Regions from separate parts of the Streptomyces sp. NPDC006544 genome, predicted to be linked through region 1. Evidence: riboswitches for the same ligand, from Rfam matches in the RefSeq annotation. Region 1 holds a riboswitch; each other region holds the start of a gene.
The links. Region 1 has a riboswitch for thiamine pyrophosphate ahead of ABZY44_RS13840 (thiamine ABC transporter substrate-binding protein). Riboswitches for the same ligand answer to the same signal wherever they lie in the genome.

Region 1 (10,327 bases):
TACGACGTCCTGCTCGTCTCCGACGAGACGATCTGCGCGTTCGGCCGTCTCGGCACGATGTTCGCCTGTGACAAGTTCGACTACATCCCGGACATGATCACCTGCGCGAAGGGCATGACCTCGGGCTACTCCCCGATCGGTGCCTGCATCATCTCGGACCGGCTCGCCGAGCCGTTCTACAAGGGTGACAACACCTTCCTGCACGGCTACACCTTCGGCGGGCACCCGGTGTCCTCCGCGGTGGCGCTCGCCAACCTCGACATCTTCGACAAGGAAGGCCTCAACCAGCACGTGCTGGACAACGAGGACGCCTTCCGCTCGACGCTGGAGAAGCTGCACGACCTGCCGATCGTCGGCGACGTCCGCGGCAACGGCTACTTCTACGGCATCGAGCTCGTCAAGGACAAGGTCACCAAGGAGTCCTTCACGGACGAGGAGACGGAGCGCGTCCTCTACGGCTTCCTCTCCAAGGCCCTCTTCGAGAACGGGCTGTACTGCCGCGCCGACGACCGTGGCGACCCGGTCATCCAGCTGGCCCCGCCGCTGACGGCCGACCAGGGCACCTTCGACGAGATCGAGGGCATCCTGCGCCGCGTCCTCACCGAGGCCTGGACCAAGCTCTAACCAGCAGCCGGCAACAGGCCGCACATCGTCCGGTCACACGGCCCGGATCCTCCGTTCGAGTGAGAACGCGGGGGTCCGGGCCGTGTGCTGTCACCATCCAAGACGTTCATCTCCTTACATCTCATTGCGGCGCCAGTGACCTACGCGGGCTCCGCTTCGTTCCCCGGACGGAGGTGTACGCCATGGTGGCTCCGGACAACGCCCCACCGGATGATGACGTCCTGTGGGCACGGTCCCTGCACTACTCCCACTGCGGTTCGCCCGGCCTCATCGGAGTCTCGATCGGCGTCCGCGCGGGTGAGATCCTCGCCGTCACCGGCCCCCGCGGCAGTGGAAAGACCACCCTGCTGCGCTGCCTGTCGGGGCAGCTGCTGCCCGAACAGGGCGAGGTCTGGTTCAACGGCGTCGCCCTGCACACCATGGGGCCATCGGTCCGCGAGCGGCTGCGCCGCGACCGCTTCGGCTGGATCGGCCCCGAACCGCAGCTGCTGCCCGAGCTCCGGGTGTGGGAGAACGCCGCCCTGCCGCTGCTGCTCGCGGGCACGAGCCACCGCAGGGCCAAACGGGCCGCCTGCGAATGGCTGGAGCGCCTCGACATCGGTGCCTTCGCCCGCAAGCACCCCGGCGCGCTCACCCGGGCCGAGTCCCAGCGCGTCGCCCTCGCCCGCGCCCTCGTGAGCGAGCCCGCCGTGATCTTCGCGGACGAGCCCACGGCCCCCCTGCACCGCGGCGAGCACGCCCTGCTGCTGCGCACGCTCACCAGCGCGGCCCGCACGCACGAGATCACCGTGCTGCTGGCCACCCACGACGGGGAGACCGCGGCCGCCGCCGACCGGCACGTCGCCCTGCTCGACGGCCGGCCCGCCGGGGCCGCAGCCTCCCCCCAGACCGCCTTCCCCCAGCCCCCGGAGGACCAGGCCGCGTGCTCGCTCTCCGCCTAGCCCGCGGCTCCGGGCCGCTCGTCCAACTGCGCCGGCTGCTCGTCGCCGCGGCTTCCGCCGGCAGCGGCTTCCTGCTGCTCTACGTGCTCGCGCAGGCCGCGGCCCGGCCCGCCGGATCGTTCCCCCAGCTGCTGTGGGCCCTGGTGCCGCTCGCCGCCACCGTCCAGTTCGCCGTCTCCGTGGCCCGCTGCGACCCGGCGACCCGCCCCCGGGAAGGGCTGGACGCCGCCGGGCTGGGACCCGTACGGCTCACCCTGGTCGCGGCGGTCTCCACCGCCGTCGCCTGCACCCTCGGCAGCGCCGTGGCCCTGGCCGTCTTCCTCCACCTGCGGGGAGACGTCACCGGGCTGCCCTTCGACGGGGCCGGGGCGAAACTGCTCCACGCCGAGCTGCCCCTGCCCGTGGCCGCAGCCCTCACCCTGCTGTCCCTGCTCCCGGTGGCCGCCTCGGCCGCCACCGCCCTCGCCCTGCGGCCCCGCCCCCGGCCGGCCCCGCACGCCGTCCTGCCCTGGGGCATCGCCCTCACCGCCTGCGGACTCGCCGCCCTGGCCACCACCGGGCCCGCCGGCATCGGCCTGCCGGCGGGCTGGGCGCTGACCGCCGTCGGGCTCGCCCTCGCCGGTCCCGGGCTCGCCTACGCCTGCGGAGCACTCGTCCAGGCCGTACGCCCCGGCGCGCTGCGGCTGCTGGCCGGGCGGGCCCTCCAGGAGGAGGCCCCGCGGCTCGGCGCACCGCTGGGCGTGCTGTGCGCGATCGGGGCGGGAGCGCTCAGCGTCGTGGCGCTGCGCGGGCGCGGCGGCCTCCAGGTCCCGTTCGGCCCGCTCACCGCACCCGCCGTCGCCCTGGTGGTGCTGTGCGCGGCCGCGACGTTGCTCACATCCGCGGTCGAGGTGCACCAGGCCCGCACCGGCACCCGCGCGACCCTGGCCGGGCTCGGAGCCCCGGGCAAAGTACTGCGCGGCGCCGCGACGTTGCGGGCCGGCGCACTGGTCGCCGTGGCCCTGCCGCTCGTCTGGGGTGTGGCACAGCTGACGTCGCTGGCATTGACCCGCTGAGGCGGGCAGCCCTTAGTGTGGGCCGAATGGTCAACGCAGACATCGAGATCGAGACGCTCGCCGAATTCGACCGGGTCGCGGCCCGCGGCTCACTCAGCGGGTACCGGATCCAGTCGCTCAACCTGCTGGAGCGGACCTTCGCCCTGCTGTCCGCCGACACCTCCGCGGCCGTGTTCCTGGGCTGCGCGATGGAGTCCGACGCCTCGGCGAAGGTGCGCGCGGACGGCGCGCTGGTCTTCCCACCCGTCCCCGACCTGCCCTTCAACCCCTACCGGGGCCTCCTGTACACGGCCGAGGAGCTGTTCACGGGACTCGCGCAGGGATACGGGGCCACCCCGGACGCCGAGGCCTACGCCTGGTTCCAGGAGACCCGGGCGGACGGGGACGTCTACGCCTCGATGCTCCGCTCCATCCACGACGACGCCATCTCCGACGCCCTCGACGAGCACCTCGCCGGCGCCCGCGTGGTCGGCGTGATGGGCGGCCACGCCATGGTCCGCGGCGGCGACGCGTACCGGGGCGCGGCGGAACTCGGCCGGTCCCTGAGCCGCTCCGGGCTCACCGTGGCCACCGGCGGCGGCCCCGGCGCCATGGAGGCGGCCAATCTCGGCGCGTACCTCGCCCCCGCCCCCGACGACGCCCTGCCCGAAGCCCTGAAGATCCTGGCCGAGGCCCCGTCCTTCGCACCCTCCGTCTCCGACTGGGCCCGGGCCGCCTTCGCCGTCCGCGAGCGCTGGCCGGCCGTCCTCGGCGGCGACTCGGTGGGCATCCCCACCTGGTTCTACGGACACGAGCCGCCGAACGTCTTCGCCGGGCACATCGCGAAGTACTTCGCGAACGCCACCCGGGAGGACGGGCTCCTCGCCCGGTGCGACGCCGGCGTGGTGTTCCTGCCGGGTGCCGCGGGCACGGTCCAGGAGATCTTCGACAACGCGACGCCGAACTACTACGCGTCGCGGGCCGAGCCCACGCCGATGATCCTCGTCGACCGGGCCCACTGGACCGAGCACCTCCCGGCCTGGCCGCTGCTCCAGGCGCTGGCGCGCGGCCGCGCGATGGAGTCGCGGATCGCCCTCGTGGACTCGGTGGAAGAGGTTCCGGCGGTACTCGCCACAATGTCCTGACCGCGGCCAGGCAACTTCCCGGGCGTTCCGCACGTCTGGCAGAGGTACGCCCACACCGCAAAACCTGCCAGACGTGAACGGAGCCCCCGGGTGCTCATAGGCCTGCTGACCGCTATCGCGGCGTCCATCTGCTACGGCACGGGATCCGTCCTGCAAGCCGTGGGCTCCCGGCGCGCGGCCCGGACGTCCCCGGCCGCCGCCGGGGTCACCCAGCACGGCGGCCCGAACCTCGCGTCCACCGCGAAGGCCGCGATGACCTGGGAGTTCATCGTCGGCACGATCCTGGACTTCGTGGGCTTCGGCCTCGGGGCCCTGGCCGCGCGCCTCCTGCCGCTGTTCCTCTCCCAGACGGTCATCAGCGCCAACCTGGTGATCACCGCCGTGCTGAGCGTGAAGATGCTCGGGATCCGGCTGACGCGCAAGGAATGGACCTCGATCGGCGTGGTCTGCGCCGCGCTCGTCCTCCTGGCGACGGCGGCGGGGCACGAGGGCGGCCACTACGCGCCGGCCGCCACGCACTGGTGGCTGCTGGCGGTGACCGTACTGATCATCGTCGGCGGCACGGTGGCGGTACGCCTCCTCGGCGCCCGGGCCGCGATCCTGGCGGGCCTGCTGTCGGGTCTGGCCTTCGGCGCGCTGGGTGTCGGGGTCCGCATCCTGAACGGCATCGAGCCCTTCTCCCTCACGTCGCTCCTCGCCGACCCGGCCCTCTACGCCATCGTCCTGGCGGGAGCCGGCGGCATGTACCTCCACACGGTGGCGCTCCAGATCGGCTCGGTGAACGGCGCGACCGCCGCCCTCGTGGTCGGCGAAACCGTCCTCCCCGGCGCGATCGGCGTCCTGTGGCTCGGCGACGCGTCCCGCCCCGGCCTGGCCTGGCTGGCGGTCCTCGGCTTCGTCCTGGCCGTCGCCGGCGCGGTGGCGGTGGCCTGGTACGGCAACCACGACGAGGCACAGGCACCCGCGGAGCTCAGCCCCGCGGGCGTCTGAGGCACGGGGTACGGCGCGCGGCCGCGTCCTCGGGGGCCCGGGTGAGGGAGGGCATCCGGGTGAGGGAGGGCGTCCGGGTGAGGCAGGGCGTCCGCGCGGCGGCGCCCTACTCCTCGGGCAGCACGACCACCTCGCCCGGGGCGAAGGTCACCGCAACCCGGTCCCCGACGGCCGGGGCCCCGGCCAGAGAGCACTCCGCCTCCAGCACCGGCCCCTCCCTCGGCCGCAGCAACAGCGCGACGTGGGTTCCCCGGAACGTCCGCGACATCACCTCGCAGGCGAGCCCTTCGGGTGACAGCACCACCCCCGCCGGCCGGATCAGTACGCGCCGCGCCCCCCGCGCGGCCCCGTCGGGAACCGGCACGGCGCCCCAGGGCGTCGCCGCCACCCCGTCCGACACCACCGCCGGCGCCACGTTCTCGAAGCCGAGGAACCGGGCCACGAACTCCGAGGCCGGCCGCTCCCACACCTCCAGCGGAGTCCCCGCCTGCGCGATCCGCCCGTCCCGCATCACGACCACCCGGTCGGCCAGCGCGAACGCCTCGCCCTGATCGTGCGTGACGGCCAGGACGGTCGTCCCCAGTCGCGAGAACAGCCCCTGGAGCTCCACGACCAGCCGCTCCCGCAGCCCCCGGTCCAGTTGTCCCAGGGGCTCGTCCAGCATCAGGAGCCTCGGTGACGGCGCCAGCGCCCGCGCCAGCGCCACGCGCTGCTGCTCGCCGCCGGACAGCGAGGCCACCGCCCGGCCCTGGGCCCCGGGGAGGCCGACCAGCTCCAGGAGCTCCGCGACCCGGTTCCCGGAGGACGCCTTCGAGGAGCCCCGCATCCGCAGTCCGAACGCGATGTTCCCGCCCACGTCCCGGTGCGGGAACAGCTGGTGGTCCTGGAACATCAGGCCCACCCCCCGCTTGTGCACGGGCACGCCAGCCTGGTCGGCGCCGCCGAGCAGCACCCGCCCCCGCGCGACGGGCTGGAGCCCGGCCACCACCCGCAGCAGGGTGGACTTGCCGCTCCCGCTCGGCCCGAGCACGCACACGATCTCGTGCTCGGCGACCTTCAGGTCCACGGCGTCGACGACCGCCCGCTCACCGAAGCGGACCGACACCTCTTCCAGCTGAAGCAGTGTCATCAGAACTCTCCGGAAGTCTTGTCGGACCGCAGTCGCTCCAGCAGGAGCAGCGACACCGCGCACACCAGCATCAGGATCGTGCTCAGGGCCATCGCCTGCCCGTAGTTCATCTCCCCGGGCCGCCCCAGCAGCCGAGCGACCGCGACGGGCAGCGTCGGACGGTCGGGGCGCGCGATGAACACGGTCGCCCCGAACTCCCCGAGGGACACGGCGAAGGCGAAGCCCGCCGCGATCAGCAGGGCCCGGCGCACCATCGGCAGGTCCACCTCCCGCCAGGCCCGCAGCGGCGAGGCCCCGAGCACGGCGGCGGCCTCACGCAGCCGCGCGTCCACCGCCCGCAGCACGGGCAGCATGGTCCGTACGACGAAGGGGACGCCCACCAGCGCCTGGGCCAGCGGCACCAGGATCCACGAGGTCCGCAGGTCCAGGGGCGGCTCGTCCAGGGTGATGAGGAAGCCGAAGCCGACCGTCACGGCCGACACCCCGAGCGGCAGCATCAGCAGCACGTCGAAGCCCCGTACGAAGCGGCCCGCGCGCCGGGTCAGGGCGGCGGCCGCGAGTCCGCCGACGACCAGCGCGATGGCGGTGGCGGCGAGCGCGTACCGCAGGGAGTTCCAGACGGCCTCCAGCGGAGGCACCAGAAACGTCCCACCGCCCGCGCCGGCCTCCTGGAGCGCCCGGTAGAAGCCGAACCCGTGTCCGCCGGGGGCGTCCAGCGACCTCTCGACCAGCACGGCGAGGGGCGCCACGATCAGCAGCAGCACCGTCAGCAGGACCCCGCCGAGCAGGGAGCGCTGCGCCCAGCCGCGCGGCCGGTGCGCGGTGCGCGCCGGGTCGACGAGACGCAGCGCGGTCTCCCGTCGGCGCACGGTCCAGGCGTGCACGCCGAGGATCCCTCCGATGGCGGCGAACTGCACCATCGTCAGTACCGCGGCGGTCGACAGGTCCAGGAGCTGCGCGGTCTGCCGGTAGACCTCCACCTCCAGGGTGGAGTACGCGGGGCCGCCGAGGATCTGCACGACCCCGAAGGAGCTGAAGGTGAACAGGAACACCATGAGCGAGGCGGCGCCCACCGCCGGGACGAGCGCGGGCAGCGTCACCCGCCGCCAGGCGGCGAACCGCCCGGCGCCCAGCACCCGGGCGGCCTCCTCCTGGCGCGGGTCCAGCTGCGCCCACAGTCCGCCGACGGTCCGGACGACGACGGCGTAGTTGAAGAAGACGTGGGCGAGCAGGATCGCCCACACGGTCGTGTCGAGGCGGATCCCCCACACCTCGTCCAGCAGACCGCCGCGCCCCACCAGCGCCAGGAAGGCGGTGCCGACCACCACCGTGGGCAGGACGAAGGGCACGGTCACCAGCGCCCGCAGCAGCTGTTTGCCGGGGAACTCGAAGCGCGCGAAGACGTACGCGCCGGGGAGTGCGACCAGGAGGGTGAGCGCCGTCGACGCGAGCGCCTGCCAGGTGGTGAACCAGAGCACGTCGCCGATGTCGGGCCGGGCCAGCACCTCCCCGATCCGGCCGAACTGCCAGCCCTCGTCGGTCTTGAGCCCGCGTCCGACGATCGCGGCGACGGGGTAGGCGAAGAACAGCCCGAAGAAGACGAGCGGCACGGCCATCAGACCGAGCCTGACGGCCGTGGCCCGCCCGCTCTCCTTCGGTGCGGTGTGCACGGGTCCCGCTACTTCACGACGAGCGCGGACCAGGCCTTGACCCACTCGTCGCGGTTCTTCGCGATGGCGTCGGGGGTCACCGTCTCCGGCTTCTCGATCACGACGCCGTGCTTCGTGAACAGCTCCGGCAGCTTCGCGTCCCGGGTCACCGGGTTCACGAACATCTGGAGCGGCATGTCCTCCTGGAACTTCTTGGAGATCAGGAAGTCGAGGAGCGCCTTGCCGCCCTCCACGTTCTTCGCGCCCTTCAGCAGGCCCGCGAACTCGGTCTGCCGGAAGCAGGTACCCGTCGCGACGCCCGTGGGGGCCTCGGCCGGCTGCGGCTCGCCGTAGAGGACCTCGACCGGCGGGCTGGAGGCGTAGGAGACGACGAGCGGGCGGTCGCCCTTGGCCTTCTTGCCGCCGGCCGAGCCGGAGAACCGCTCGTTGTAGGCCTGCTCCCAGCCGTCGACGACCTCGACGCCGTTGGCCTTGAGCTTGCTCCAGTAGTCCTTCCAGCCGTCCTCGCCGTACTTGCCGGCGGAGGCGAGGAGGAAGCCGAGGCCGGGCGAGGAGGTCGCGGCGTTCTCGGTGACCAGCAGGTCCTTGTACTCGGGCTTGACGAGGTCGTCCAGCGTCTGCGGCGGGGCGAGCTTCTTGTCGGCGAAGTAGGCCTTGTCGTAGTTGACGCAGATGTCACCGGAGTCGACCGGGGTGACGCGGTGCTCCTTGTCGAGCACGAACTCGGGCTTCACGCCGGCGAGCCCCTCGGCCTCGTACGGCGTGAAGATGCCGTTGTCGAGTGCGCGGGAGAGGAGCGTGTTGTCCACGCCGAAGAAGACGTCGCCGCGCGGGGAGCCCTTGGTCAGGATCTCCTGGTTCAGCGCGGCGCCGGCGTCGCCCGACTTCAGGACCTTGACGCTGTAACCGCTCTGCTGCTCGAACTCCTTGAGGACCGTGTCGGTCACGTTGAAGGAGTCGTGCGAGACCAGGGTGATCGTCTTGGACCCGGGGGCGTCGCCCCCGGACTTGTCCTCGGCCTTGCCGCCGCAGGCGCTGAGCGTGCTGACGCCGAGCGCGGCCGCGAGCGCGACGCCCGCGAGCTTCTTGGTGGTGCTCACTGGTGATTCCTCCTGGGATGTCCAGGAGAAGACGCGGCCCTGCCCGGCGCTCTGTCGATCGGACGCCGGGCAGGGCGCAACAGCTTGAGTGGTGACCGAACTTCCTACCCCGAATGACCGGGGCGAGGTTCAGAGGGTCTGCGGTGACGGTTACCGCACTCTCAGCGCTGTGGCGCTCCCCTGTCGGAAATATGAAATTGGTTCGGCCACAGGGTACCCCGCGGCCGAATGCGCCCTTTCACTGGCGGAAACTAGCGCTCCGAGGCCGCGAGCTGGCCGCACGCCCCGTCGATCTCCTGGCCACGGGTGTCACGCACGGTCACCGGCACGCCGTGGCGGGCGATGGCCTCCACGAACGCCTTCTCGTCCTCGGGCCGCGAGGCGGTCCACTTCGAACCGGGCGTCGGGTTCAGCGGGATCAGGTTGACGTGCACGCGCTTGCCCTTGAGCAGCCTGCCGAGCAGGTCGCCCCGCCAGGCCTGGTCGTTGATGTCGCGGATCAGGGCGTACTCGATGGAGATCCGCCGGCCGGACTTCTCCGCGTACTCCCAGGCCGCGCCGAGCACCTCGCGCACGTTCCAGCGGGTGTTCACGGGCACGAGGGTGTCGCGCAGCTCGTCGTCCGGGGCGTGCAGGGAGACGGCGAGGCGGCACTTGAAGCCCTCGTCGGCGAACCGCAGCATGGCCGGGACGAGGCCGACGGTGGAGACGGTGATCCCGCGCTGGGACAGGCCCAGGCCGTCGGGCTCCGGGTCGGTGAGCCGGCGGATGGCGCCGACGACGCGGTTGTAGTTCGCGAGCGGCTCGCCCATGCCCATGAAGACGATGTTCGACAGGCGCGCCGGACCGCCGGGGACCTCTCCGTCGCGCAGCGCGCGCATGCCGTCGACGATCTGGTGGACGATCTCCGCGGTGGACAGGTTGCGGTCCAGGCCCGCCTGGCCGGTGGCGCAGAACGGACAGTTCATGCCGCACCCGGCCTGCGAGGAGATGCACATGGTCACCCGGTCGGGGTAGCGCATGAGCACGGACTCGACGAGCGTGCCGTCGTGCAGCTTCCACAGCGTCTTGCGGGTGGTGTCGTCGTCGCAGGAGATGTGCCGCAGGACGTTCATCAGGTCCGGCAGCAGCTCCTTCTGGAGCTTCTCGCGGGACGCGGCCGGGATGTCGGTCCACTCCGCCGGGTCGTGCGCGTACCGGGCGAAGTAGTGCTGCGAGAGCTGCTTGGCCCGGAACGGCTTCTCACCGATCGCGGCGACGGCCTCCCGGCGCTCCTCGGGGGTGAGGTCGGCGAGGTGCCGGGGCGGCTTCTTCGCTCCACGGGGGGCGACGAAAGTGAGCTCTCCCGGAACAGGGCGGGCCATGGCAGGTACTCCTTGTAAGACGAAAGGCGCGCCGCAGAAGCAGCACGCCCTTCAAGAGTAACCGCCCCGGCCCTGCCGAAGCCTTCCGTCGTACGCCGCCCCCACCCGGCGGAGCTCCGCCGATGAGGAGCCCGCGGCCGGGAGCCGCGCCGACCGGATCAGCCGGCGCCGACGAAGGCGGCGAGCAGCAGCCAGACCACCGGAGCCGTGGGAAGCAGCGAGTCCAGCCGGTCCATGATGCCGCCGTGGCCGGGCAGCAGCGTGCCCATGTCCTTGATGCCGAGGTCGCGCTTGATCATCGACTCGCCGAGGTCGCCCAGCGTGGCGCTG
Region 2 (10,327 bases), on a different contig from region 1:
CGTCCGCGGCGGCCCGCACCCTCCGTACCGGCAAGTCGGGACTCATCGGCCTGACCGTGACCACGTACGGGGATGAACCTTTCACCTTCACCGAATTCGCCTACTTCGCCGAGATGGCCAGGGCCGCCACCTCCGCCGCGCTCGCCCGCGGCTACGCCCTCGTCATCCTTCCCGCCACCTCCCGACACGACGTCTGGTCCAATGTGGCCCTCGACGGCACCGTCGTCATCGATCCCTCCGACCACGATCCCGTCGTCACCGAGCTGGTCCGCCAGGGCCTGCCCGTCGTCTCCGACGGCCGCCCGGCCGGGTCGCTCCCGGTCACCGCCTGGGTCGACAACGACCACGAAGCCGCCGTACTGGGCCTCCTCGACCACCTCGCAGCCGCCGGCGCCCGCCGCATCGGGCTGCTGACCGGAACCACCACCGACACCTACACCCGTCTCTCCACCACCGCCTACCTCCGCTGGTGCGAGCGCGTGGGCCAGGATCCCGTCTACGAGTCCTACCCGGCCCACGACCCGTGCGCCGGCGCCGTCGCGGCCGACCGGCTGCTCGCCCGCCCCGACCGGCCCGACGCCGTGTACGGGCTCTTCGACCCCAACGGCACCGACCTGCTCGCCGCAGCACGGCGTTACGGCCTGCGCGTCCCGGAAGACCTGCTGCTCGTGTGCTGCAGCGAGTCCACCGTGTACGCCAACACCGAACCGCCCATCACCACCCTGTCCCTCAAACCGCGCCGCATCGGCACCGCCGTCGTACAACTGCTCATCGACGCCATCGAGGGTGTCGACACGGGGCGTCCCGTCGAACAGGTCATCCCGACCGAGCTGATCATCCGCACCTCCTCCCAGCGCAGGCAGCCCAGAACGACCGTCAGCCCGCCCCGTTCACCGGCACAGGACTGACCACCCCGACGCCCCCGACCGACCACCACGCCGGCCAACGGCGGGGCCAACCGGCCCCGCCGCGGATCCCGGCAACACCGATATCGGGAGAAATTGGTAGGAACAAGCAGCTCCGACCAGGATTCACCACCCCTGGTGCGTCACAGAGCGCGAGCTGCATTCCTATGATGGGCGCACGACATCACGGACCCTTGGCCCTGGAGGCAGGAGGGTCCGCAGGTGTACGGCAGCGCGACGGTGGTGGAGGGGTCGATGACTCAGGGGGCCGGTCAAGGACCCGCGGTGCGGACGGACACACAGCGGGACTTCCGGTTGCCTGTCGTCGAACCCGCCCCGCCCGCCGTGCACGGCGCACAGGCCGGGACGACGTCGGTGATCGCCGGACTGCCCGCCGACGCCCCCGTCTACGGCGCTTACCCCGCCTACTACGAGAACCCGCCCACCGTGCCCGCGCAGCAGGGCCACGGATACGGATACGGCTACGAAGCCCCGTACGCCACAGCCGCGGCCACGGGGACGGCCACGGCCGCGGGCGTCGGCCCGCACGCCACCACGAACCCCGCGGCGAACGGCGGCGCCCCCGAACCCGAGCCCGCCCCGGCCCACTCCCCCGGCGAAGCCGGCTTCGAGGACTACACCCCGACCCAGCGGGACCTGCCCGTCATCGTCCGCCCGCCCCTCGGCGGACCCGGCGACACCGTCCAGGTCCAGTACGTCCCCCAGGACTCCGTGGCCGACGGCCCGGGCCCGCTCTACGTCGTCGGCGACGTCCACGGCTACCTCGGCGAACTCGTCGCCGAGCTCCAGGCCCAGGGGCTCATCGACGCCGACCTCAACTGGTCCGCCGGCAATGCCCGGCTCTGGTTCCTCGGCGACTTCACCGACCGCGGCCCCGACGGCATCGGGGTCATCGACCTCGTCATGCGGCTCTCCGCCGAGGCCGCCGCCGCCGGCGGCTACTGCAAGGCGCTCATGGGCAACCACGAGCTGCTCCTCATCGGCGCCAAGCGGTTCGGCGACACCCCGATCGTCTCCGGCGCCGGCACCGCCACGTTCCAGGCGGCCTGGCTCCTCAACGGCGGCCAGCGCACCGACATGGAGCGCCTCCAGGACGTCCACCTGCAGTGGATGTCCCGACTGGACGCGGCCGTCCTGGTGGACGACCACCTGCTCCTCCATTCCGACACCACCGCCTACCTCGACTACGGCGACTCCGTCGAGGACGTCAACGACACCATCCACGAGCTCCTCAACCGCAACGACGCCGACATCACCTGGGACCTGTTCCGCAAGTTCACCAAGCGCTTCGCCTTCCGCAGCGAGGAGACGGGCCCGCAAGCCGTCCGTGAACTCCTCGGCACCTACGGCGGCACGCGCGTCGTGCACGGCCACAGCCCCATCCCGTACCTGCTGGGCGAAGTGGGCTCCGAGGACGGCGACGACTCGCGCGGCCCGGAGGTCGTCGGCCCGCACGTGTACGCGCAGGGCCTGGCCATCGCCATGGACGGCGGCGTGACGATGGCGGGCAAACTACTCGTCGTACAACTGCCGTTGAACGACTGAGGTTCGCCGGAGCAGGGTATTTCCGGAAAGCCCCTGTCACCGTACGGCGTGGGCGCTCTACCATCGCTCTATCCGCAGCAGGCTCTCCTCCGTTTGTGCCGGCGCCCGGGTCTACGCGGGCATACCGGCCTCCACGGAGCATCGGGGGATGCACATGACCAGCGCTCCGCACCTGCTCACCGAAGACCGCCCGGAGTTCGATCGGCTCCTCGACGAGGCGCTGCGCGCCGCGAACGACCGGCCCGAGCTCGCCACCCTGGGCGAACGGCTGAACGCCGAACAGTTGCGCACCATGGCCATGGGTGCCAGCGCGCTGCTGGTGGCCGCGGCCGCCGCCGAGTACGAGCACTACGTGAAGATCCGCAAGGAGCGGCAGGACGAGATCCTGTCCACGCCCGGAACGACCGCGCAAGAGGACGGCGGGCAGGGTGCGGGGGGCGGCGCGGGCGTCAGCGCCGTGGTCGCGGTCCTCGCGCCGGTCCTGGCCGGCACCGCCATGCTGATCTTCCTGCTGGTGGGCTACGTCCTGAAGATGATCGAACCCGAACCGGCGTTCGCCGACACCATGCTCACGGCGGGCTGGCTGTTCGGCGGACTCACGGCCGCCGCGCTGCTGTTCGCCGTGATCGGGCTGCTGGTGACGGCCGTCCGCAACAGCTCCACCGAGGTGGTGGCGGACGAGACCGAGGCGGCACCCGACGAGGTGTCACGGGCCCGGGAGGCCTGGCGCAACGCTCTGCTGGAGCGCGGCATCATTCCGTTCCTGCGGGACGCGCTGGCCGATCCGAGCGCGGTGACCTCGTACCCGACCCCCCGCACGCCGGGGGCCGGGCGCATCCCCAACCTGGGATACTCCCGGCCCGACTTCACCAGCCCCGGGGCCCCTTCAGAGGGTCCCCGTCCCGGTTACGCGTCTCCGGACTTCACGAGCCCGGACTTCGGCGGCCCGGAGACCGAGCCGGAGTGACCCTCAGTTGGCTTCCGCAAGTTCCGACGCGTCGATGTTCTTGACGGCCTTGGCACGGTAGTTGGCTTCGTCGGGCGTCTGGCGGAACTTGCCCCGAAGCGTGGCCGTACTGACGGGGTTGATCTGGCTCCACGTCTTGGTGCACGCGAGTACCGGATTGCCCATCACCACACCGGGGTTGCAGGTGGTCTCGTAGATCAGATTGCTGGTGGTCAGGACCTCGATCGAGACGAGGTTGGCCTGGGCGCCCACGGAGATGGCGCAGGCCCCGGCCGGGAAGGTCCCCGGCGGTGTACCGCCGTTCGTCAGGTCGTACCAGGTGAACGGCGCGATGGTGGGTGTGTTGCTCCGGATACCGGCGTAGGCCTTGCCGCCGGTGAGCACGGCGTTGATCTGCGTGGCCGCGTTCGGGTTGTACGAGTCGATGTCGGAGCACGGGCCCGCGGTACCGGTGGCGCCCGTCGCACCGGTCGCACCGGTGGCGCCCGTGGCACCGGTCGCACCGCGCGGGCCCGTGGGGCCGGTGGCGCCGCGCGGGCCGGTCGGCCCCTTGGGGCCGCGCGGGCCACGCGGCCCGGTCGGACCCACGTTGCAGTCGTCGTCGCCGTGGGCGAGCTGCCCGGTCCCGGCCACCGTCTCTGGCGCCGGGGTGCCGTCCGCCTTGCGCTGCACCGTTCTGCAGTCGTCCGGGCCCTCGGGTGCGCCGGTCAGCGCGACCGCCGGGGACACCATCCCCGCCAGCACCAGCGCCACCGAGGCGAGCGTGCCTCCCGCCAGCCAACCGGCCCGCCGGGGCAAGGGCCCCAGGTACGTACGGACCTTGTTCTCAAGATTCATTTACCGCTCCTCGCGCACACCGGATCGAATGGATCTGCGAAGTCCGTTGGCGTGACCGGGCTCCGCTGGGACATCCTGAGGAACGCGACACCAGGAGGACGCCCGGCTCGCCCGCCGGTCAGTGGAACGGCCCAGTGAACACCGCCACTTGGCGGTCAGGAGCAGGGCCACTCGGGTCCGCACCGGCGTGCCGCACCCGCCCGGCCGGGGGGCGTCCCTAGGGTCGGCCGCCGTGAAGCCGACCATTTGCCTCTGCATGATCGTGAAGAACGAGGCCGCCGTCATCGAGCGCTGCCTCGACTCCGTGCGGGACCTCATCGACACCTGGGTCATCTCCGACACAGGTTCCACCGACGGCACCCAGGACCTCATCCGCAACGCACTGCGCGGGATCCCGGGGGAACTCCACGAGGAGCCCTGGGTCAACTTCGGGCACAACCGAAGCCTCAATATCGGGCACGCCCGGGGGAAGGCGGACTATCTGCTGCTCCTCGACGCCGACCTCGTCCTGCGCCGCACCGGCCCGCTGCCCCCGCTCACCGCACACTCCTACATGCTGCGCCACGAAGGTGAGACCGAGTACCGGATCAAGCGTCTGGTCCGCGGCGACCTGCCCTGGCGGTACGAGGGCGTCACCCACGAGTACCTCACCTGCGACCGCCGCGACGAGAACGACCAGCGGCCGGGAGTGCAGGAGAACCTGGACGTCCTGGCCATCGAGGACCACGCCGACGGCGGCTCCCGTCACGACAAGTTCGAGCGGGACGCCCGTCTGCTCGGAGCCGAGCTCCAACGGGACCCCTCGAACTCCCGCACCGTCTTCTACCTCGCTCAGACACGTCGTGACATGGGCGACGCGGCCGGCGCCATCGAGCTCTACGAGCGTCGCGCCTCCATGGGCGGGTGGAACGAGGAGGTCTACTACGCCCTGCTCCAAGTCGGCTTCCTGCACGGCGAGTCCGGCGACTGGCCCGCTGCCATGGACGCCTTCACCCGAGCCTGGGAGTCACGGCCCGTCCGGTTGGAAGCCTGCTACGAACTCGCCTCCAGGCTCCGGCTCCTGGGCCGCCACCACACCGCGCACGCGATCACCCGGGCCGTACTGGACCAGCCGGTCCCGGATGACCTCCTCTTCGTCCAGCCCTGGGTGTACCGGTGGGGGCTGCTCTTCGAGCACTCCATCACCGCCTACTGGGTCGGCGACATGGCCGCCTCGCTCTACGCCTGCGACCGTCTGCTCGCCCTACCCGACCTGCCGGAGCTCTACCGCCGTCAGACGGAAGTCAATCGCGGCTTCGCGGCGAGCCACGTTTCACGTGAAACATCGGTCCCTGTTTCACGTGAAACATCGGAGCGGTCCACGGCCGCGGGCCAGAGCTAGCCGGCGGATCGGTCTGCCAACGCCCGCCTGCGCTGTGCGACATCCGTCAGCGACGGCGGGCGCCAGGCTCCATCGGGGTGGTACAGGTTCCGGCCGGGCTCCACGATCGCGTCGATCCGGTCAAGAGCCGCGTCCTCCAGGACCAGCCCGGCGCCCTTCACCAGGGCCTCCAGCTGCTCCATGGTCCGGGGACCGATGATCACCGACGTGACGGCCGGGTGGGCCAGAGGGAAGGCCACGGCCAGCTCCGGAAGCGTGCAGCCGAGGGAGTCGGCGAGTTCGACCAGCTGCTCCACCGCTTCCAGCTTCGCGACATTGCCCGGGATCGCGGGGTCGAAGCGGGCCGGCGTCAGCGCGGCTCGCCCGGAGGTGAGATCGACGTCACCACCGAGGCGGTACTTACCGCTCAGGAACCCCGACGCGAGCGGACTCCAGGTCAGGACGCCCATTCCGTAGCGCCGGGCCACGGGCAGTACGTCGGTCTCGATCCCGCGGGCGAGGATCGAGTACGGCGGCTGCTCGGTGCGGAACCTCGGCAGGGCCCGCCGCTCGGCGACGTGATGCGCCTCGACGATCTCCTGGGCCGGGAAGGTGGAGCAACCGAAGGCCCGTATCTTTCCCGCCCGCACCAGATCGCCGAGAACCGACAGGGTTTCCTCGACGTCCGTTCCCTGATCAGGTCGGTGCACCTGGTAGAGGTCGATCCAGTCGGTGTCCAGCCTCCGCAGGCTGTCCTCGACCTCGCGCACGATCCAGCGCCGTGAGTTCCCGCTGCGGTTGCGGCCCTCGCCCATCTGGAAATGCACCTTGGTGGCGAGTACGACATCGTCCCGCCGGCCCTTGAGGGCCTTGCCCACGATCGTCTCGGACTCACCGGCTGAGTACATGTCCGCGGTGTCCACGAAGTTGATCCCGTGATCGAGCGCGGCATGGATGATCCGTGCGCACTCCTCGTGATCGGGATTCCCCACCGCCCCGAACATCATCGTCCCGAGGCAATGCGCGCTGACCTCGATGCCGGTCCCACCCAGAATTCGGTATCGCATGCTCATGGATGCGCACTGTAGGAGCTGGAGCACACTCCAGCACAAGCCTCCTCCGCGGACCGGCGGTGAAAGGCGAAGCGCGACGGCCCGTGACTCCCCCCGGGGCCACGGGACGCCGCGCTCGGCTCGGGCAGGCGACCGGTCAGTCGGCCAGCGGCAGGTAGACCCGGTTGCCCGAGGCCGCGAACTCCGCGGACTTCTCCGCCATGCCGGCCTGGATCTCATCCGCCTTCAGGTCGCCGCCGTGCTCGCGCCGGATGTCCTGCGAGATCTTCATCGAGCAGAACTTCGGACCGCACATGGAGCAGAAGTGCGCGGTCTTGGCCGGCTCGGCCGGGAGGGTCTCGTCGTGGAACGAGCGGGCCGTGTCCGGGTCGAGGGCCAGGTTGAACTGGTCCTCCCAGCGGAACTCGAACCGCGCGTCCGACAGGGCGTCGTCCCACTCCTGGGCGCCCGGGTGGCCCTTGGCCAGGTCCGCCGCGTGCGCGGCGATCTTGTAGGTGATGACGCCGGTCTTCACGTCGTCGCGGTTCGGCAGGCCCAGGTGCTCCTTGGGCGTGACGTAGCAGAGCATCGCCGTGCCCCACCAGGCGATCATCGCCGCGCCGATGCCCGAAGTGATGTGGTCGTAAGCGGGCGCGACGTCCGTGGTCAGCGGGCCAAGCGTGTAGAACGGCGCCTCTTCGCAGATCTCCTGCTGGAGGTCGATGTTCTCCTTGATCTTGTGCATCGGGACGTGCCCGGGGCCCTCGATCATGGTCTGCACGTGGTGGCGCTTGGCGATCGTGTTCAGCTCGCCCAGTGTCTTCAGCTCCGCGAACTGCGCCGCGTCGTTGGCGTCCGCGATGGAACCGGGGCGCAGTCCGTCACCCAGCGAGTACGTGACGTCGTACGTCGCAAGGATCTGGCAGAGCTCCTCGAAGTTCGTGTAGAGGAAGTTCTCCTTGTGGTGCGCCAGGCACCACGCGGCCATGATCGAACCGCCTCGCGAGACGATGCCCGTCTTCCGGCGCGCGGTCAGCGGGACGTACGACAGCAACACGCCGGCGTGGACCGTCATGTAGTCGACGCCCTGCTCGGCCTGCTCGATGACCGTGTCCTTGTAGATCTCCCAGGTCAGGTCCTCGGCGCGGCCGTCGACCTTCTCCAGCGCCTGGTACAGGGGCACGGTGCCGATCGGGACGGGGGAGTTGCGCAACACCCACTCGCGGGTGGTGTGGATGTTGCGGCCCGTCGAGAGGTCCATGACCGTGTCGGCGCCCCACTTGGTCGCCCAGGTCATCTTGTCGACCTCCTCCTCGATGGAGGAGGTGACCGCGGAGTTGCCGATGTTGGCGTTGACCTTCACCAGGAACCGCTTGCCGATGATCATCGGCTCGATCTCGGGGTGGTTCACGTTCACGGGCATGACCGCGCGGCCTGCGGCGATCTCCTCGCGGACGACCTCGGGGGAGACGTTCTCGCGGATCGCGACGTACTCCATCTCCGGGGTGATCTCGCCCCGGCGGGCGTACGCGAGCTGCGTGACGGCGGCCCCGCCCCGGCCCCGGCGGGGCTGGCGCGGACGGCCCGGGAACACCGCGTCGAGGTTCTTGAGACCACCGCGCGGCGAAGTGTGCTTGATGCCGTCGTCCTCGGGGCGCGCGGGGCGGCCCGCGTATTCCTCGGTGTCGCCGCGGCCGATGATCCAGTTCTCGCGCAGCGGCGCGAGGCCCCGGCGCACATCGGTCTCGATCTGCGGGTCGGTGTACGGACCGGACGTGTCGTAGAGCGTCACGTCCTTGCCGTTGGTGAGATGCACTTGGCGAACCGGCACCCGGATGTCGGGGCGGGAGCCCGCCACATATCCCTTGTGCCAGCCGGGCTGGCGCTCGGTCTGGCCGTCGGCGTCCTGGCTGACGGCAGGCGTGTGTGCGTCCTGAATGGTCATGTGACCTAATCTCCCTACGCCGGCATTACCCGGTAACAGGTTCGGCGGTCGACGCAGCCTCCTCCCGTACGCATCTTCATGTGCGAACGGTGATCAGCGCCCTCTCAGCCCGGTGCTCCGAGCTCCCGCGTTGTGCAAAGTAGCCCCCACGCTAGCGTCATCTGTGGCGTGCTGAACAGTGGGCCCCCTCATCTCTTGCGATGATCGGCCGGTGACGTCCTCGCCGCAGCCCCTCACCGAGCCCACAGATCCCGATGGTCACACCGGCCACCTCCAACACCCGCACGCGGAGCCCGGACACCCGTCGGGACATGCGCCCGGCCACGCATCCGGGCACTCCCACGGGCATTCCCACAGCCACGGACCGGCGGCCCCCGTCTCCAAGCACCTGCGCAAGGTGATCGCGGCCGTACTGATCCCCTTCGCCGCCGCCGTCGTGATCGGCATGGCCGTGCTCTGGCCGGGCGGTGCCCCGGCCCACGAACGTTCCGGGGTCGGCTTCGACCGCCAGACCCAGCAGGGCGAGGTCGTCTCGATCCAGCAGGTCGACTGTAAATCGGTGAATGCCGCACAGGTGCCGGCCACCGGGGACACCTCCACGCCCGAGGGCCGCGAGGCCCTGGCCGAGCAGACGGGCGCGTGCAAGAAGGCCACGGTCGAGGTGAGCACCGGTCCGGACAAGGGCCGCGCGTTCGTCGAGATCGTCCAGCCCGGCGCACCGCGGCAGTTGACGAAGGGCCAGGAAGTGGTGGTCGCCTACGCCCCGGACGCGCCCCGCGACCTCCAGTACTCCGTGATCGACGTGAACCGTAAGTTCCCGATGGCCGTACTGGCCGGCATTTTCGCCCTCGCGGTCGTCCTCGTCGGGCGGATGCGCGGGGTGTTCGCGCTCATCGCACTCGTCGTCAGCTTCGGCGTACTGACCCTCTTCATCCTGCCGGCGATCCTTCAGGGTTCGAATCCGCTGGTCGTGGCGGTGGTGGGGGCGAGCGCGATCATGCTGATCGCGCTCTACATGTGCCACGGCCTGACCGCCCGCACCTCGGTCGCGGTCCTCGGCACCATCGTCTCGCTGGTGCTGATCGGCGTGCTGGGCTCGGCGTTCATCGACTGGGCGTTCCTGAGCGGAAACACCGACGACAACACCGGGCTGATCCACGGGCTCTACCCGCACATCGACATGAGCGGTTTGCTGCTTGCGGGTGTCATCATCGGATCGCTCGGCGTACTCGACGACGTGACGGTCACCCAGACGTCGGCCGTCTGGGAACTCCACCAGGCCGACCCGTCGATGGGCCCTCGCCAGCTGTACCGAGCAGGCATCCGGATCGGTCGGGACCACATCGCCTCGGTGGTCAACACCCTGGTTCTGGCTTACGCGGGCGCCGCGTTGCCGCTCCTGCTGCTCTTCTCGATCGCGAACAGCAGCATGGGCTCGGTGGCCAACAGCGAGCTGGTCGCGGAGGAGATCGTACGGACCCTCGTGGGCTCGATCGGACTGGTGGCCTCGGTTCCCGTGACGACGGCACTGGCCGCCCTCGTGGTCTCCGCCGACCGGGCGGAATCGCCGTCGCCGGCAGCCGCAGTGGCCGCGGGTCCGCTGCGCGGCGGCCGGGGCCGCCGCCGCAAGCGGTGAGCGGTAAGAGGTGAGAGGCGAGCACTGATCGGCGGACCGGCGGGCGCGGGCGGTCAGGT
Region 3 (10,327 bases), on a different contig from region 1:
CCGGTCGGCCGCCTCGACCACGGTCACCTCGCAGCCCGCCTCGCGCGCCGCCGTGGCGAACTCCGCGCCGATCCAGCCCGCGCCGACGACCACCACCGCGGATCCGGCCGCCAGCACGGGCCGCAGCCGGGCCGCGTCGTCCAGGGTGCGCAGCAGGTGCACGCCCGGGATCCCCTCGGCGCCGGGCAGGGTGAGCGGCCGCGCGCCGGTCGCCAGCACGAGGACCCCGTACGGGACCGGGCCCGCCTCGGTGTCCAGCTCGCGCTCGGCGGCCCGCAGGCCGGTGACCTCGACCCCGAGCCTCAGTTCGATGTCGAGCCCCTCGAAGTCGACGTCGAAGGCCGAGTCCTCGGCTTTGCCGAGGAGGACCGCCTTGGACAGCGGGGGGCGGTCGTAGGGCTGGTGGGGTTCGGCGCCCAGGAGGGTGACGGGGCCGGTCCAGCCCTGTTCCCGCAGGGCGACCGCGGTCTGCACCCCGGCCATGCCGGCGCCGACCACGACGACGGCGCGCTGGGTGTGTTCGGTCTGTTCCGTCTGCTCGCTCACCCGGCCCACCCTAACCATCTGACGGCCCGTCAGGAATAGCGGTCGGGCAGCGCGCGCCGCCCGGGCGGGCTCCGGGACCGGGGAGGCAGCCTTACCCGCCCCCGGCCCCGGCGTTACTCTGGCCACCGAACCTATCGCGGGAGTCCGGGCGCACCGGGCTGAGAGGGAGGCTGGCCGGCCTCCGACCGTACGAACCTGATCCGGGTCATGCCGGCGAAGGGAGGGGCTGGACGCCCATGCATCCATCCGTGCACACGACCGTGCATCCATCCGCGCACCCACCGAGGAAGAGCCGCAGTTCCGGCTACGACGTCCTCGTCGTCGGGGGCGGCATCATCGGCCTGGTCACCGCCTGGCGGGCGGCCCGCGCCGGGCTGCGCACCGCCCTCGCCGATCCGGCGCCCGGCGGCGGCGCCGCGCAGGTCGCGGCGGGCATGCTCGCCGCCGTCACCGAGCTGCACTACGGCGAGGAGACCCTGCTCGGCCTCAACCTCGCCTCCGCCGCCCGCTACCCGCAGTTCGCCGCCGAACTGGCCGACGCCAGCGGCGGCATGGACATCGGCTACCGCGCCTGCGGCACCCTCGCCGTGGCCCTCGACGCCGACGACCGCCTCCACCTGCGCGAACTGCACGCGCTCCAGCGCCGCTGCGGCCTGGAGTCGCAGTGGCTGACCGGCCGCGAGTGCCGCCGCCTGGAGCCGATGCTGGCCCCGGGCGTACGCGGCGGCCTGCGCGTGGACGGCGACCACCAGGTCGACCCCCGCCGGCTCGCGGCCGCACTGCTCGCCGCCTGCGAGCGTGCCGGGGTGTCCTTCCACCGGGCGACCGCGTCCCGGCTGCTGACCGGTGCCGACCGGGCGGTCGGCGCGGTCCTCGACGACGGGGACGCCACGGAGCTGCGTGCCGACCAGGTGGTCCTGGCGGCGGGCTCGCTCAGCGGCCGGCTGGACGGCGTGCCGCCGCAGGTCGTGGCCCCCGTACGGCCGGTGAAGGGCCAGGTGCTGCGGCTCGCGGTGCCGCCCGCGTACGCGCCGTTCCTGTCCCGGACCGTACGGGCCGTCGTGCGCGGCAGCCACGTCTACCTGGTGCCGCGCGAGAACGGCGAACTCGTCATCGGCGCCACCAGCGAGGAACTCGGCTGGGACACCACCGTCACCGCGGGCGGGGTCTACGAGCTCCTGCGCGACGCCCACGAGCTGGTGCCCGGCATCACCGAGCTCCCGCTGGTGGAGACCCGGGCCGGGCTGCGGCCCGGTTCGCCGGACAACGCCCCGCTGCTCGGCCCCACCGACCTGCCGGGCCTGCACCTGGCCACCGGGCACTACCGCAACGGGGTCCTGCTGACCCCGCTGACCGGCGACGTCATGGCGCAGCTGCTGACCACCGGCGAACTGCCGGAGATCGCCCGCCCCTTCACCCCGCGCCGTTTCGCCCTCACGCGACAGGAGTCGTACGCATGACCATCTCCGTCAACGGCGAGCCGCTCGAGGTCGAGGCCGGCACGATGCTCGCGGCCGTGGTCGCCACCCTCACCCAGGCCACCAGGGGCGTCGCCGCGGCCCTCAACGAAACCGTGGTGCCGCGCGGCCAGTGGCCCTACACCTCCGTGTCGGAGGGCGACCGCGTCGAGGTCCTCACCGCGGTCCAGGGAGGCTGATCCGGATGGCGGACATGTCGGACGACGTATTCACCCTGGGCGGCCGGACCTTCTCCTCGCGCCTGGTCATGGGCACGGGCGGGGCCCCGAGCCTGGACCTCCTGGAGCGGGCCCTGGCCGCGTCGGGCACGGAACTCACCACGGTCGCGATGCGGCGCCTCGACCCGACGGTCCAGGGCTCGGTGCTCTCCGTCCTGACCCGGCTCGGGATCGCGGTCCTGCCCAACACGGCGGGCTGCTTCACGGCGGGCGAGGCCGTGCTGACGGCCCGGCTGGCGCGCGAGGCCCTCGGTACCGACTGGATCAAGCTGGAGGTCGTCGCGGACGAGCGGACGCTGCTGCCCGACGGGGTCGAGCTGCTGGACGCGGCGGAGATCCTGGTCGACGAGGGCTTCACGGTCCTGCCCTACACGAACGACGACCCGGTGCTCGCGCGGAAGCTCGAGGACGTGGGGTGCGCGGCGATCATGCCGCTCGGGTCTCCGATCGGCTCCGGGATGGGCATCCGCAACCCGCACAACTTCGAGCTGATGATCGAACGGGCGGGCGTGCCGGTCATCCTCGACGCGGGGGCCGGGACCGCCTCGGACGCCGCGCTGGCCATGGAACTGGGGTGCGCCGCGGTCATGCTGGCCTCGGCGGTGACCCGCGCGCAGTCCCCGGTGCTGATGGCCGCCGCGATGCGGGACGCCGTTTCGGCGGGGCGCCTGGCCTTCCGCGCGGGCCGCATCCCGCAGCGCCGCTTCGCGGAGGCCTCCTCGCCGGTGGAGGGCCGCGCCGCCCTCGACCCGGAACGCCCGGCGTTCTGAGGCCCGCGGGGCCGCGGGCCGCGGCCCCGCGGGCGGTCACGTCACAGCTGCGCTGCAACCGTCCGGTACCCGGCTCGGACCCGAGCGCGGCCCTCGTAGAATCTCCGGGTGGACACGACCCTGGATGACCCCCTCGTCGGGCGGACGCTCGACGGCCGCTACCGCGTGGACGCCCGCATCGCGGCCGGCGGCATGGCCACGGTCTACCGGGCCGTCGACACCCGCCTCGACCGGATCCTCGCGCTGAAGGTGATGCACCCGGCCCTCGCGGCCGACGGCGCCTTCGTCGACCGGTTCATCCGCGAGGCCAAGTCCGTCGCCCGCCTCGCCCACCCCAACGTCGTGGCCGTCTTCGACCAGGGCACGGACGGGCCGTACACCTACCTCGCCATGGAGTACGTCTCCGGCTGCACCCTGCGCGACCTGCTGCGCGAGCGCGGCGCGCTCCAGCCCCGCGCGGCCTTCGACATCCTCGAACCGGTCCTCGCCGCCCTCGGCGCCGCGCACCGGGCCGGCTTCGTCCACCGCGACATGAAGCCCGAGAACGTACTGATCGGCGACGACGGCCGCGTGAAGGTGGCCGACTTCGGGCTGGTCCGGTCGGTCGACGCCGTCACGAACACCACCGGCTCCATCCTCGGCACCGTCTCCTACCTCGCACCCGAGCAGATCCAGAACGGGGTCACCGACACCCGCGTGGACGTCTACGCCTGCGGGGTCGTGCTCTACGAGATGCTCACCGGCAGCAAGCCCCACACCGGCACCAACCCCGCGCAGGTCCTCTACCAGCACCTCAACGAGGACGTCCCGCCGCCGTCGGCCGCCGTCCCCGGACTGTCCGCCGCGCTGGACGAGCTCGTCGCGTACGCCACCGCGCGCGATCCCGAGCTGCGCCCGTACGACGCGGCCGCGCTCCTCGGGCTGGCCATCGACGCCCGCGCGCAGCTCGTCGAGGCCGAGCTGGACGCCGCGCCGCCGCAGGCGCGGGCCGCCGAGCGGACCGCCGCCGAGGACCGCACCAGCGTGATCGCCCGGCCGGTGGAGCCGGCCGTCTCCCACACCTCCCGGCTCGCGTCCCCGCCGCTGCCGCCTGCCTCGTCGGGACCGCGGATACGCCGCCGCGGCATGCTGCTCGTCGTGGTCGGCGTCCTGCTCGCCCTCGGCTTCGGCACCGGCGTCTGGTACATCAGCTCGGGTCAGTTCACCAAGGTCCCCAACCTGCTCGGCAAGAGCGAGGCGGAGGCCAAGTCCCAGCTGTCGGCGGCCGGCCTCGGAGTGAAGCGGGTCGACCGGAAGTTCAGCAACGGCTTCGCCAAGGGGACGGTGATGAACACCGATCCCGCCGGCGGCAAGCGCATCCGCGGCAACGCCGCGGTCGTCGTCACCATCTCGCGCGGCCCCGAGGTCGTCGCGGTGCCCAACCTGAAGGGCAAGCCGCTGGAGGCGGCGAAGGCGGAGCTGACCTCGGCCGGTCTCGCCCTCGGGATCGTCACGCAGGCCTTCAGCCAGGACGTCGCCCAGGGCTCGGTGATCAGTACGGACCCGGCGGCGGACGGCCCGAAGCGCGCCCTCGACACCGCGGTCTCGATGGTGGTCAGCAAGGGCCGGCCGGTGCCGGTCCCGAGCGTCGCCGGCAAGCCCCTCGACCAGGCCAAGGCCGCTCTGGAGGGGCTCGGCCTGAAGGTGGAGACCTCTCCCGAGCAGGTCAATTCCCCCTCCCCCGCCGGTACGGTCGCCAACCAGTCGGTGGCGGCCGGCTCCCAGGCCGCGGCCGGCGACGCGGTGATGCTCACCGTGTCCAAGGGCCCCCGCCAGATCCCGGTGCCGGACGTCACCGGCCAGGAGGCGGACGCGGCCCGCAAGGCCCTGGAGGGGCTGGGCTTCAAGGTGAAGGTCGACAAGCCCTTCCCCTTCTTCAGCAACACCATCGAATCCCAGTCGGTACCCGGCGGCCAGAGCGCCGCCGAGGGCAGCACGATCACCATCAGGACCAAGGGGCTGTAGCACCGCCATGAGCCATTCGACACGCCGCAACCCCGTGGGCGGGCACGTCCCCGTGGCGGGCGGGCTGGCCTCGGTCGGCCTGGCCTACGCCCGCGAGATGGGCGCCGAGGCCGTCCAGGTCTTCGTCGCGAACCCGCGCGGCTGGGCCACCCCGGCCGGCAACCCGGCGCAGGACGAGCTGTTCCGTGCGAGCTGCGCGGCCGAGTCGGTCCCGGCGTACGTGCACGCCCCCTACCTGATCAACTTCGGCTCGCACACCGAGGCGACCGTGGAGAAGTCGGTGGAGTCCCTGCGGCACTCGCTGCGCCGGGCCCGGGCGATCGGGGCGCTCGGGGTGGTCGTCCACACCGGCTCGGCGACCGGGGGCCGCCCGCGCGAGGCGGCGTACGCGCAGGTCAGGGAGCACATGCTGCCGCTGCTGGACGAGCTGACGCACGACGACGACCCGTTCCTGCTGCTCGAGTCGACGGCCGGGCAGGGCTCCTCGCTGTGCTCGCGGACCTGGGACTTCGGCCCGTACTTCGACGCGCTCGACCACCATCCGAAGCTCGGGATCTGCCTGGACACCTGCCACGTCTTCGCCGCCGGGCACGACCTGGCCGAGCCGGGCGGGACGAAGCAGACGCTGGACCTGCTGGTGGACACCGTGGGCGAGGGCCGGCTGAAGCTGGTCCACGCGAACGACTCCAAGGAGGGCGTGGGCGCCCACAAGGACCGGCACGAGAACATCGGGCGGGGCCACATCGGCCGGGACGCCTTCGCGGAACTGTTCACGCATCCGGCGATGGAGGGCGTCCCCCTGATCACGGAGACTCCCGGCGGCAAGGAAGGGCACGCGGCGGACGTGGCACTGCTGAAGGAGCTCCGCGGTCTCGGATAGCCCGAGGAATACCCCAGGGGGGTATACGGTTGTGTCCTACGCCGACAGAGCCGCCGCTCGGGTCTTCCCGGGTCTTCCCATCAGGGGGTCGTCATGGAGCAGGCGCACGAGCACGAGCACGACCACCACCACCACCACGGACACGACGAGCACCACCGGCACCAGGGGCCCGACGGACACCCGGACGGGCACCGCACCGCGAAGGTCAGCTGGGCGACGGCGGCGAGGGCCACCCTGCACTGCCTGACCGGGTGCGCCATCGGCGAGGTGCTCGGCATGGTCATCGGCACCGCGCTCGGCTGGGAGAACCTCCCCACCACGGTCCTTGCCATCGCCCTGGCGTTCTTCTTCGGCTACGCGCTCACCGTCCGCGCGGTCCGCGCGGCCGGCGTGGACCTCCGTACGGCCGTCCGGGTGGCTCTGGCGGCGGACACCCTTTCGATCGCCGTCATGGAGCTGATCGACAACGGGGTGATCGTCCTGTGGCCGGGCGCCATGGACGCCGGGCTCTCGGACGCGCTGTTCTGGTTCGCCCTCGCGATCTCGCTGGCCCTGGCCTTCGTCGTCACGACCCCCGTCAACCGGTGGATGATCGGCCGCGGCCAGGGGCACGCCGTCGTCCACCGGTACCACCACTGAGCGAGGGGGCGCGGGCGGCGGAGCTACAGCTCGGGGCCGTCCCCCGGCTCCTCCTGGTAGGAGTAGCGCTGTTCCCGCCAGGGGTCCCCGATGTTGTGGTAGCCGCGCTCCTCCCAGAAGCCGCGGCGGTCCGCCGTCATGTACTCGATGCCGCGGACCCACTTGGGGCCCTTCCACGCGTACAGGTGCGGCACGACGAGCCGCAGCGGGAAACCGTGTTCGGCGGTGAGCAGTTCACCGCCCTGGTGGGTGGCGAAGAGGGCCCGCTCGGAAGAGAAGTCCGCGAGGCGCATGTTGGAACTGAAGCCGTACTCGGCCCAGACCATCACGTGCGTGACCTGGGGGGACGGCGGAGCGAGACCGAGGATCGCGCGGGTGAGCACCCCGCCCCACTCGGCGCCGGTCATGCTGAACTTCGTCACGCAGTGCAGGTCCGCGACGACGGAATCGAACGGCAGGGCCGCGAACTCCTCGTGGTTCCAGCAGTGCTTCTCGCCGTCGGCGGTCGCGCCGAAGACGCGGAACTCCCAGCGGTCCGGCTTGAACTTGGGCACCGGCCCGTAGTGGGTGACCGGCCAGCCTCGCTGCAAACGCTGCCCCGGGGGAAGCTCCAGCTGCTCTGATCCCGGAGATTCCCGGCTTTCCGGCTGACCCATGACTCCATGGTGACAGACGTGGCGGGGTGGTCACGACCAGGTACGGGCCGATTCGGGCAAGTCACGGCAACTCCCACTAAGGAGGCACTTACTGGACTGCCTCGGGCGGCGGTGCGAGGATGCGCGCACCTGCCCAGTCACATTGCTGACATTGCTTGGAAGGAGCCTCTGCGATGCAGGGCGACCCCGAGGTCCTCGAGTTCTTGAACGAGCAGCTGACCGGCGAGCTGACGGCCATCAACCAGTACTGGCTGCACTACCGCATCCAGGACAACAAGGGATGGACCAAGCTCGCCAAGTACACGCGTGAAGAATCCATCGACGAGATGAAGCACGCGGACAAGATCACCGAGCGCATCCTGATGCTCGACGGTCTGCCGAACTACCAGCGCCTCTTCCACGTGCGCGTCGGCCAGACGCTGACGGAGATGTTCCAGGCCGACCGGCAGGTCGAGGTCGAGGCGATCGACCGCCTCAAGCGCGGTATCGAGGTCATGCGCGGCAAGGGCGACGTCACCTCGGCGCGGCTCTTCGAGGAGATCCTCGAGGACGAGGAGCACCACATCGACTACCTCGACACCCAGCTCGAGCTCATCGAGTCCATCGGTGAGGCGCTCTACATCGCGCAGCTCATCGAGCAGCCCAGCTGACCGGTCCGCCGGGCGGTTGACGCCGGGGGCCTGCGCCCTGCCGGGCCGCGGGGCGGTGGAGGTGTCAGGCCGCTTCCGCGAGTACGGGCGGGGCCACCAGCTCCGAGTCGGCGGCGAGCACGGCCGCCGCGTTCCCCTTCTCCAGCAGCTCACGGCGCGGGCAGGCCCCGCGCCCGAGGAGGCCCTGGATGGTGCGCACGCAGGAACCGCAGTCGGTGCCGGCCTTGGTGGCCGATGCGATCTGGCGCGGGGTGCAGGCCCCGGCGGCCGCGTGGTCCTTGACCTGCTTGTCGGTGATCCCGAAGCAAGAGCAGACGTACACGCGGTTCACCTCCCTGACAGGAACGGTTCGGCGAGCCATCCCGTATTCGGTGAGGCTTACCTAACCGTACCGAAAGTTAGGCAACCCTAAAACCCCTGGCGACGACGATGGGGCGCGGATCACATCGATCCGCGCCCCATCGTCGTCGAAAGCTACAGCGTGAAGATCGCGCCTACTGGTCGCGGTACATCTCGGCCACCAGGAACGCCAGGTCCAGGGACTGGCTGCGGTTCAGGCGGGGGTCGCAAGCCGTCTCGTAGCGCTGGTGCAGGTCGTCGACGAAGATCTCGTCGCCGCCGCCCACGCACTCGGTGACGTCGTCACCGGTGAGCTCGACGTGGATGCCGCCCGGGTGGGTGCCGAGGCCCTTGTGGACCTCGAAGAAGCCCTTGACCTCGTCGAGCACGTCGTCGAAACGGCGCGTCTTGTGGCCGGAGGCCGCCTCGAAGGTGTTGCCGTGCATGGGGTCGGTGACCCACACGACGTTCGCGCCGGAGGCGGTGACCTTCTCGACCAGTTCGGGGAGCTTGTCGCGGACCTTGTCGGCGCCCATGCGGACGACGAAGGTCAGCCGGCCCGGCTGGCGGTCGGGGTCCAGGCGGTCGATGTACGTCAGCGCCTCGTCCACCGTGGTGGTGGGGCCGAGCTTCACGCCGATCGGGTTGGCGATCTGCGAGCAGAACTCGATGTGGGCGTGGTCCAGCTGGCGGGTGCGCTCACCGATCCAGACCATGTGGCCGGAGGTGTCGTACAGCTTGCCGGTGCGCGAGTCCGTACGGGTGAGAGCGCCTTCGTAGTCGAGCAGCAGCGCCTCGTGCGAGGAGTAGAACTCGACCGCCTTGAACTCGGCCGGGTCGGTGCCGCACGCCTTCATGAAGTTCAGCGCGTTGTCGATCTCCCGCGCGAGCTGCTCGTAGCGCTGCCCGGAGGGGGAGGACTTCACGAAGTCCTGGTTCCAGGCGTGCACCTGGCGCAGGTCGGCGTAACCGCCGGTGGTGAAGGCGCGCACCAGGTTCAGCGTGGAGGCGGACGCGTGGTACATGCGCTTCAGCCGCTCGGGGTCCGGGATCCGGGCCTCTTCGGTGAAGGGGAAGCCGTTGACCGAGTCGCCGCGGTAGGTCGGCAGGGTGACGCCGTCGCGGGTCTCGGTGTCCTTGGAGCGCGGCTTGGAGTACTGGCCCGCGATGCGGCCGACCTTGACGACCGGCACGGAGGCCGCGTACGTCAGGACGGCGCTCATCTGGAGCAGCGTCTTCAGCTTGGCGCGGATGTGGTCCGCGGAGACGGCGTCGAAGGCCTCGGCGCAGTCGCCGCCCTGCAGCAGGAACGCCTCGCCCTTGGCGACGGCTCCCAGACGGGTGCGCAGCTGGTCGCACTCACCCGCGAAGACGAGGGGAGGATACGACTCGAGGTCCGCGACGACAGCGCGCAGGGCCTCGGCATCGGGGTACGAAGGCTGCTGCGCCGCGGGGAGGTCTCGCCAGGTCGCCTTGGCGGCGGGGGCATGGGATTCAGCGTTCACGGTCACCCCACACACATTACGGCGTCCCACGGCGCGTCCAGCCCGACGCCCACTACGTGAGACGGATGTCTCTGGATGTGTTACCCGCCCGTTCACCTCCCCCGGTGGGCTAGGGTTCACCGCATGTACGCGCACTCCGACAAGAACTGGTGGTGGACCGCTCCCGGCGGCCCGCCCCTCGTGCGTACCTGAAGACACGAGTGACGCGAAGGCCGCCCCGAGGGGCGGCCTTCCGTGTTTTCGCGGAGCGCCGGCCGTCCCTCCACCATCCGGAAGGACGCCCCCTCCATGCCGCTGTCCATGGACCCCAGCCGACCGCTCGACCTGCCCGGCCTGCTCGACGGCGCCGGCCCGCCGTTCGCGCTGCTGCGCCGCCGCACCCCCGGCCGCGACCACGACACCGTCGAGGTCCTGACCGGCCGGGTCCACGAGGCCGGGCGCCTCGCCGACCTGCCGGTCGGCGTGCGCCCCGCCCTCGCGCTCGTCCCGTTCCGGCAGATGCGGGAGCGCGGGTTCGACGTGCGCGACGACGGCACGCCGCTGAGCGTGCTGGTCGCCGACGAGGCGTACGAGGTCCCGCTCGCGCAGGCGCTGTCCGTGCTGCCGGACCACGAGGTGCGCGTCGACGGAGGCGACTTCGAC

Region 2: another riboswitch for thiamine pyrophosphate. It lies ahead of thiC (phosphomethylpyrimidine synthase ThiC); the one in region 1 lies ahead of ABZY44_RS13840 (thiamine ABC transporter substrate-binding protein).
Region 3: another riboswitch for thiamine pyrophosphate. It lies ahead of thiO (glycine oxidase ThiO); the one in region 1 lies ahead of ABZY44_RS13840 (thiamine ABC transporter substrate-binding protein).

Annotation. Positions count from the first base shown of each region.
Region 1 covers NZ_JBEXOV010000023.1:37,150-47,476, reverse strand. Annotated here, with positions in the region: gene ABZY44_RS13875 (aspartate aminotransferase family protein) at 1-624, shown strand, start outside; gene ABZY44_RS13870 (ATP-binding cassette domain-containing protein) at 807-1,565, shown strand; gene ABZY44_RS13865 (hypothetical protein) at 1,547-2,620, shown strand; gene ABZY44_RS13860 (Rossmann fold nucleotide-binding protein) at 2,647-3,744, shown strand; gene ABZY44_RS13855 (hypothetical protein) at 3,835-4,734, shown strand; gene ABZY44_RS13850 (ABC transporter ATP-binding protein) at 4,841-5,863, opposite strand; gene ABZY44_RS13845 (iron ABC transporter permease) at 5,863-7,479, opposite strand; gene ABZY44_RS13840 (thiamine ABC transporter substrate-binding protein) at 7,542-8,633, opposite strand; TPP riboswitch at 8,717-8,825, opposite strand; gene rlmN (23S rRNA (adenine(2503)-C(2))-methyltransferase RlmN) at 8,885-9,997, opposite strand; gene ABZY44_RS13830 (phosphatidate cytidylyltransferase) at 10,156-10,327, opposite strand, start outside.
Region 2 covers NZ_JBEXOV010000017.1:26,955-37,281, reverse strand. Annotated here, with positions in the region: gene ABZY44_RS11165 (LacI family DNA-binding transcriptional regulator) at 1-908, shown strand, start outside; gene ABZY44_RS11160 (metallophosphoesterase) at 1,146-2,471, shown strand; gene ABZY44_RS11155 (hypothetical protein) at 2,620-3,438, shown strand; gene ABZY44_RS11150 (hypothetical protein) at 3,442-4,275, opposite strand; gene ABZY44_RS11145 (glycosyltransferase) at 4,532-5,656, shown strand; gene ABZY44_RS11140 (aldo/keto reductase) at 5,653-6,702, opposite strand; gene thiC (phosphomethylpyrimidine synthase ThiC) at 6,845-8,632, opposite strand; TPP riboswitch at 8,627-8,771, opposite strand; gene ABZY44_RS11130 (YibE/F family protein) at 8,811-10,268, shown strand.
Region 3 covers NZ_JBEXOV010000028.1:1,356-11,682, forward strand. Annotated here, with positions in the region: gene ABZY44_RS15725 (FAD-dependent oxidoreductase) at 1-564, opposite strand, end outside; TPP riboswitch at 673-785, shown strand; gene thiO (glycine oxidase ThiO) at 783-2,006, shown strand; gene thiS (sulfur carrier protein ThiS) at 2,003-2,203, shown strand; gene ABZY44_RS15740 (thiazole synthase) at 2,218-3,012, shown strand; gene pknB (Stk1 family PASTA domain-containing Ser/Thr kinase) at 3,121-5,016, shown strand; gene ABZY44_RS15750 (deoxyribonuclease IV) at 5,024-5,896, shown strand; gene ABZY44_RS15755 (DUF4396 domain-containing protein) at 5,990-6,535, shown strand; gene ABZY44_RS15760 (sulfite oxidase-like oxidoreductase) at 6,559-7,191, opposite strand; gene bfr (bacterioferritin) at 7,365-7,841, shown strand; gene ABZY44_RS15770 ((2Fe-2S)-binding protein) at 7,906-8,163, opposite strand; gene ABZY44_RS15775 (class II 3-deoxy-7-phosphoheptulonate synthase) at 8,336-9,691, opposite strand; gene ABZY44_RS15780 (trp operon leader peptide) at 9,809-9,877, shown strand; gene ABZY44_RS15785 (anthranilate synthase family protein) at 9,986-10,327, shown strand, end outside.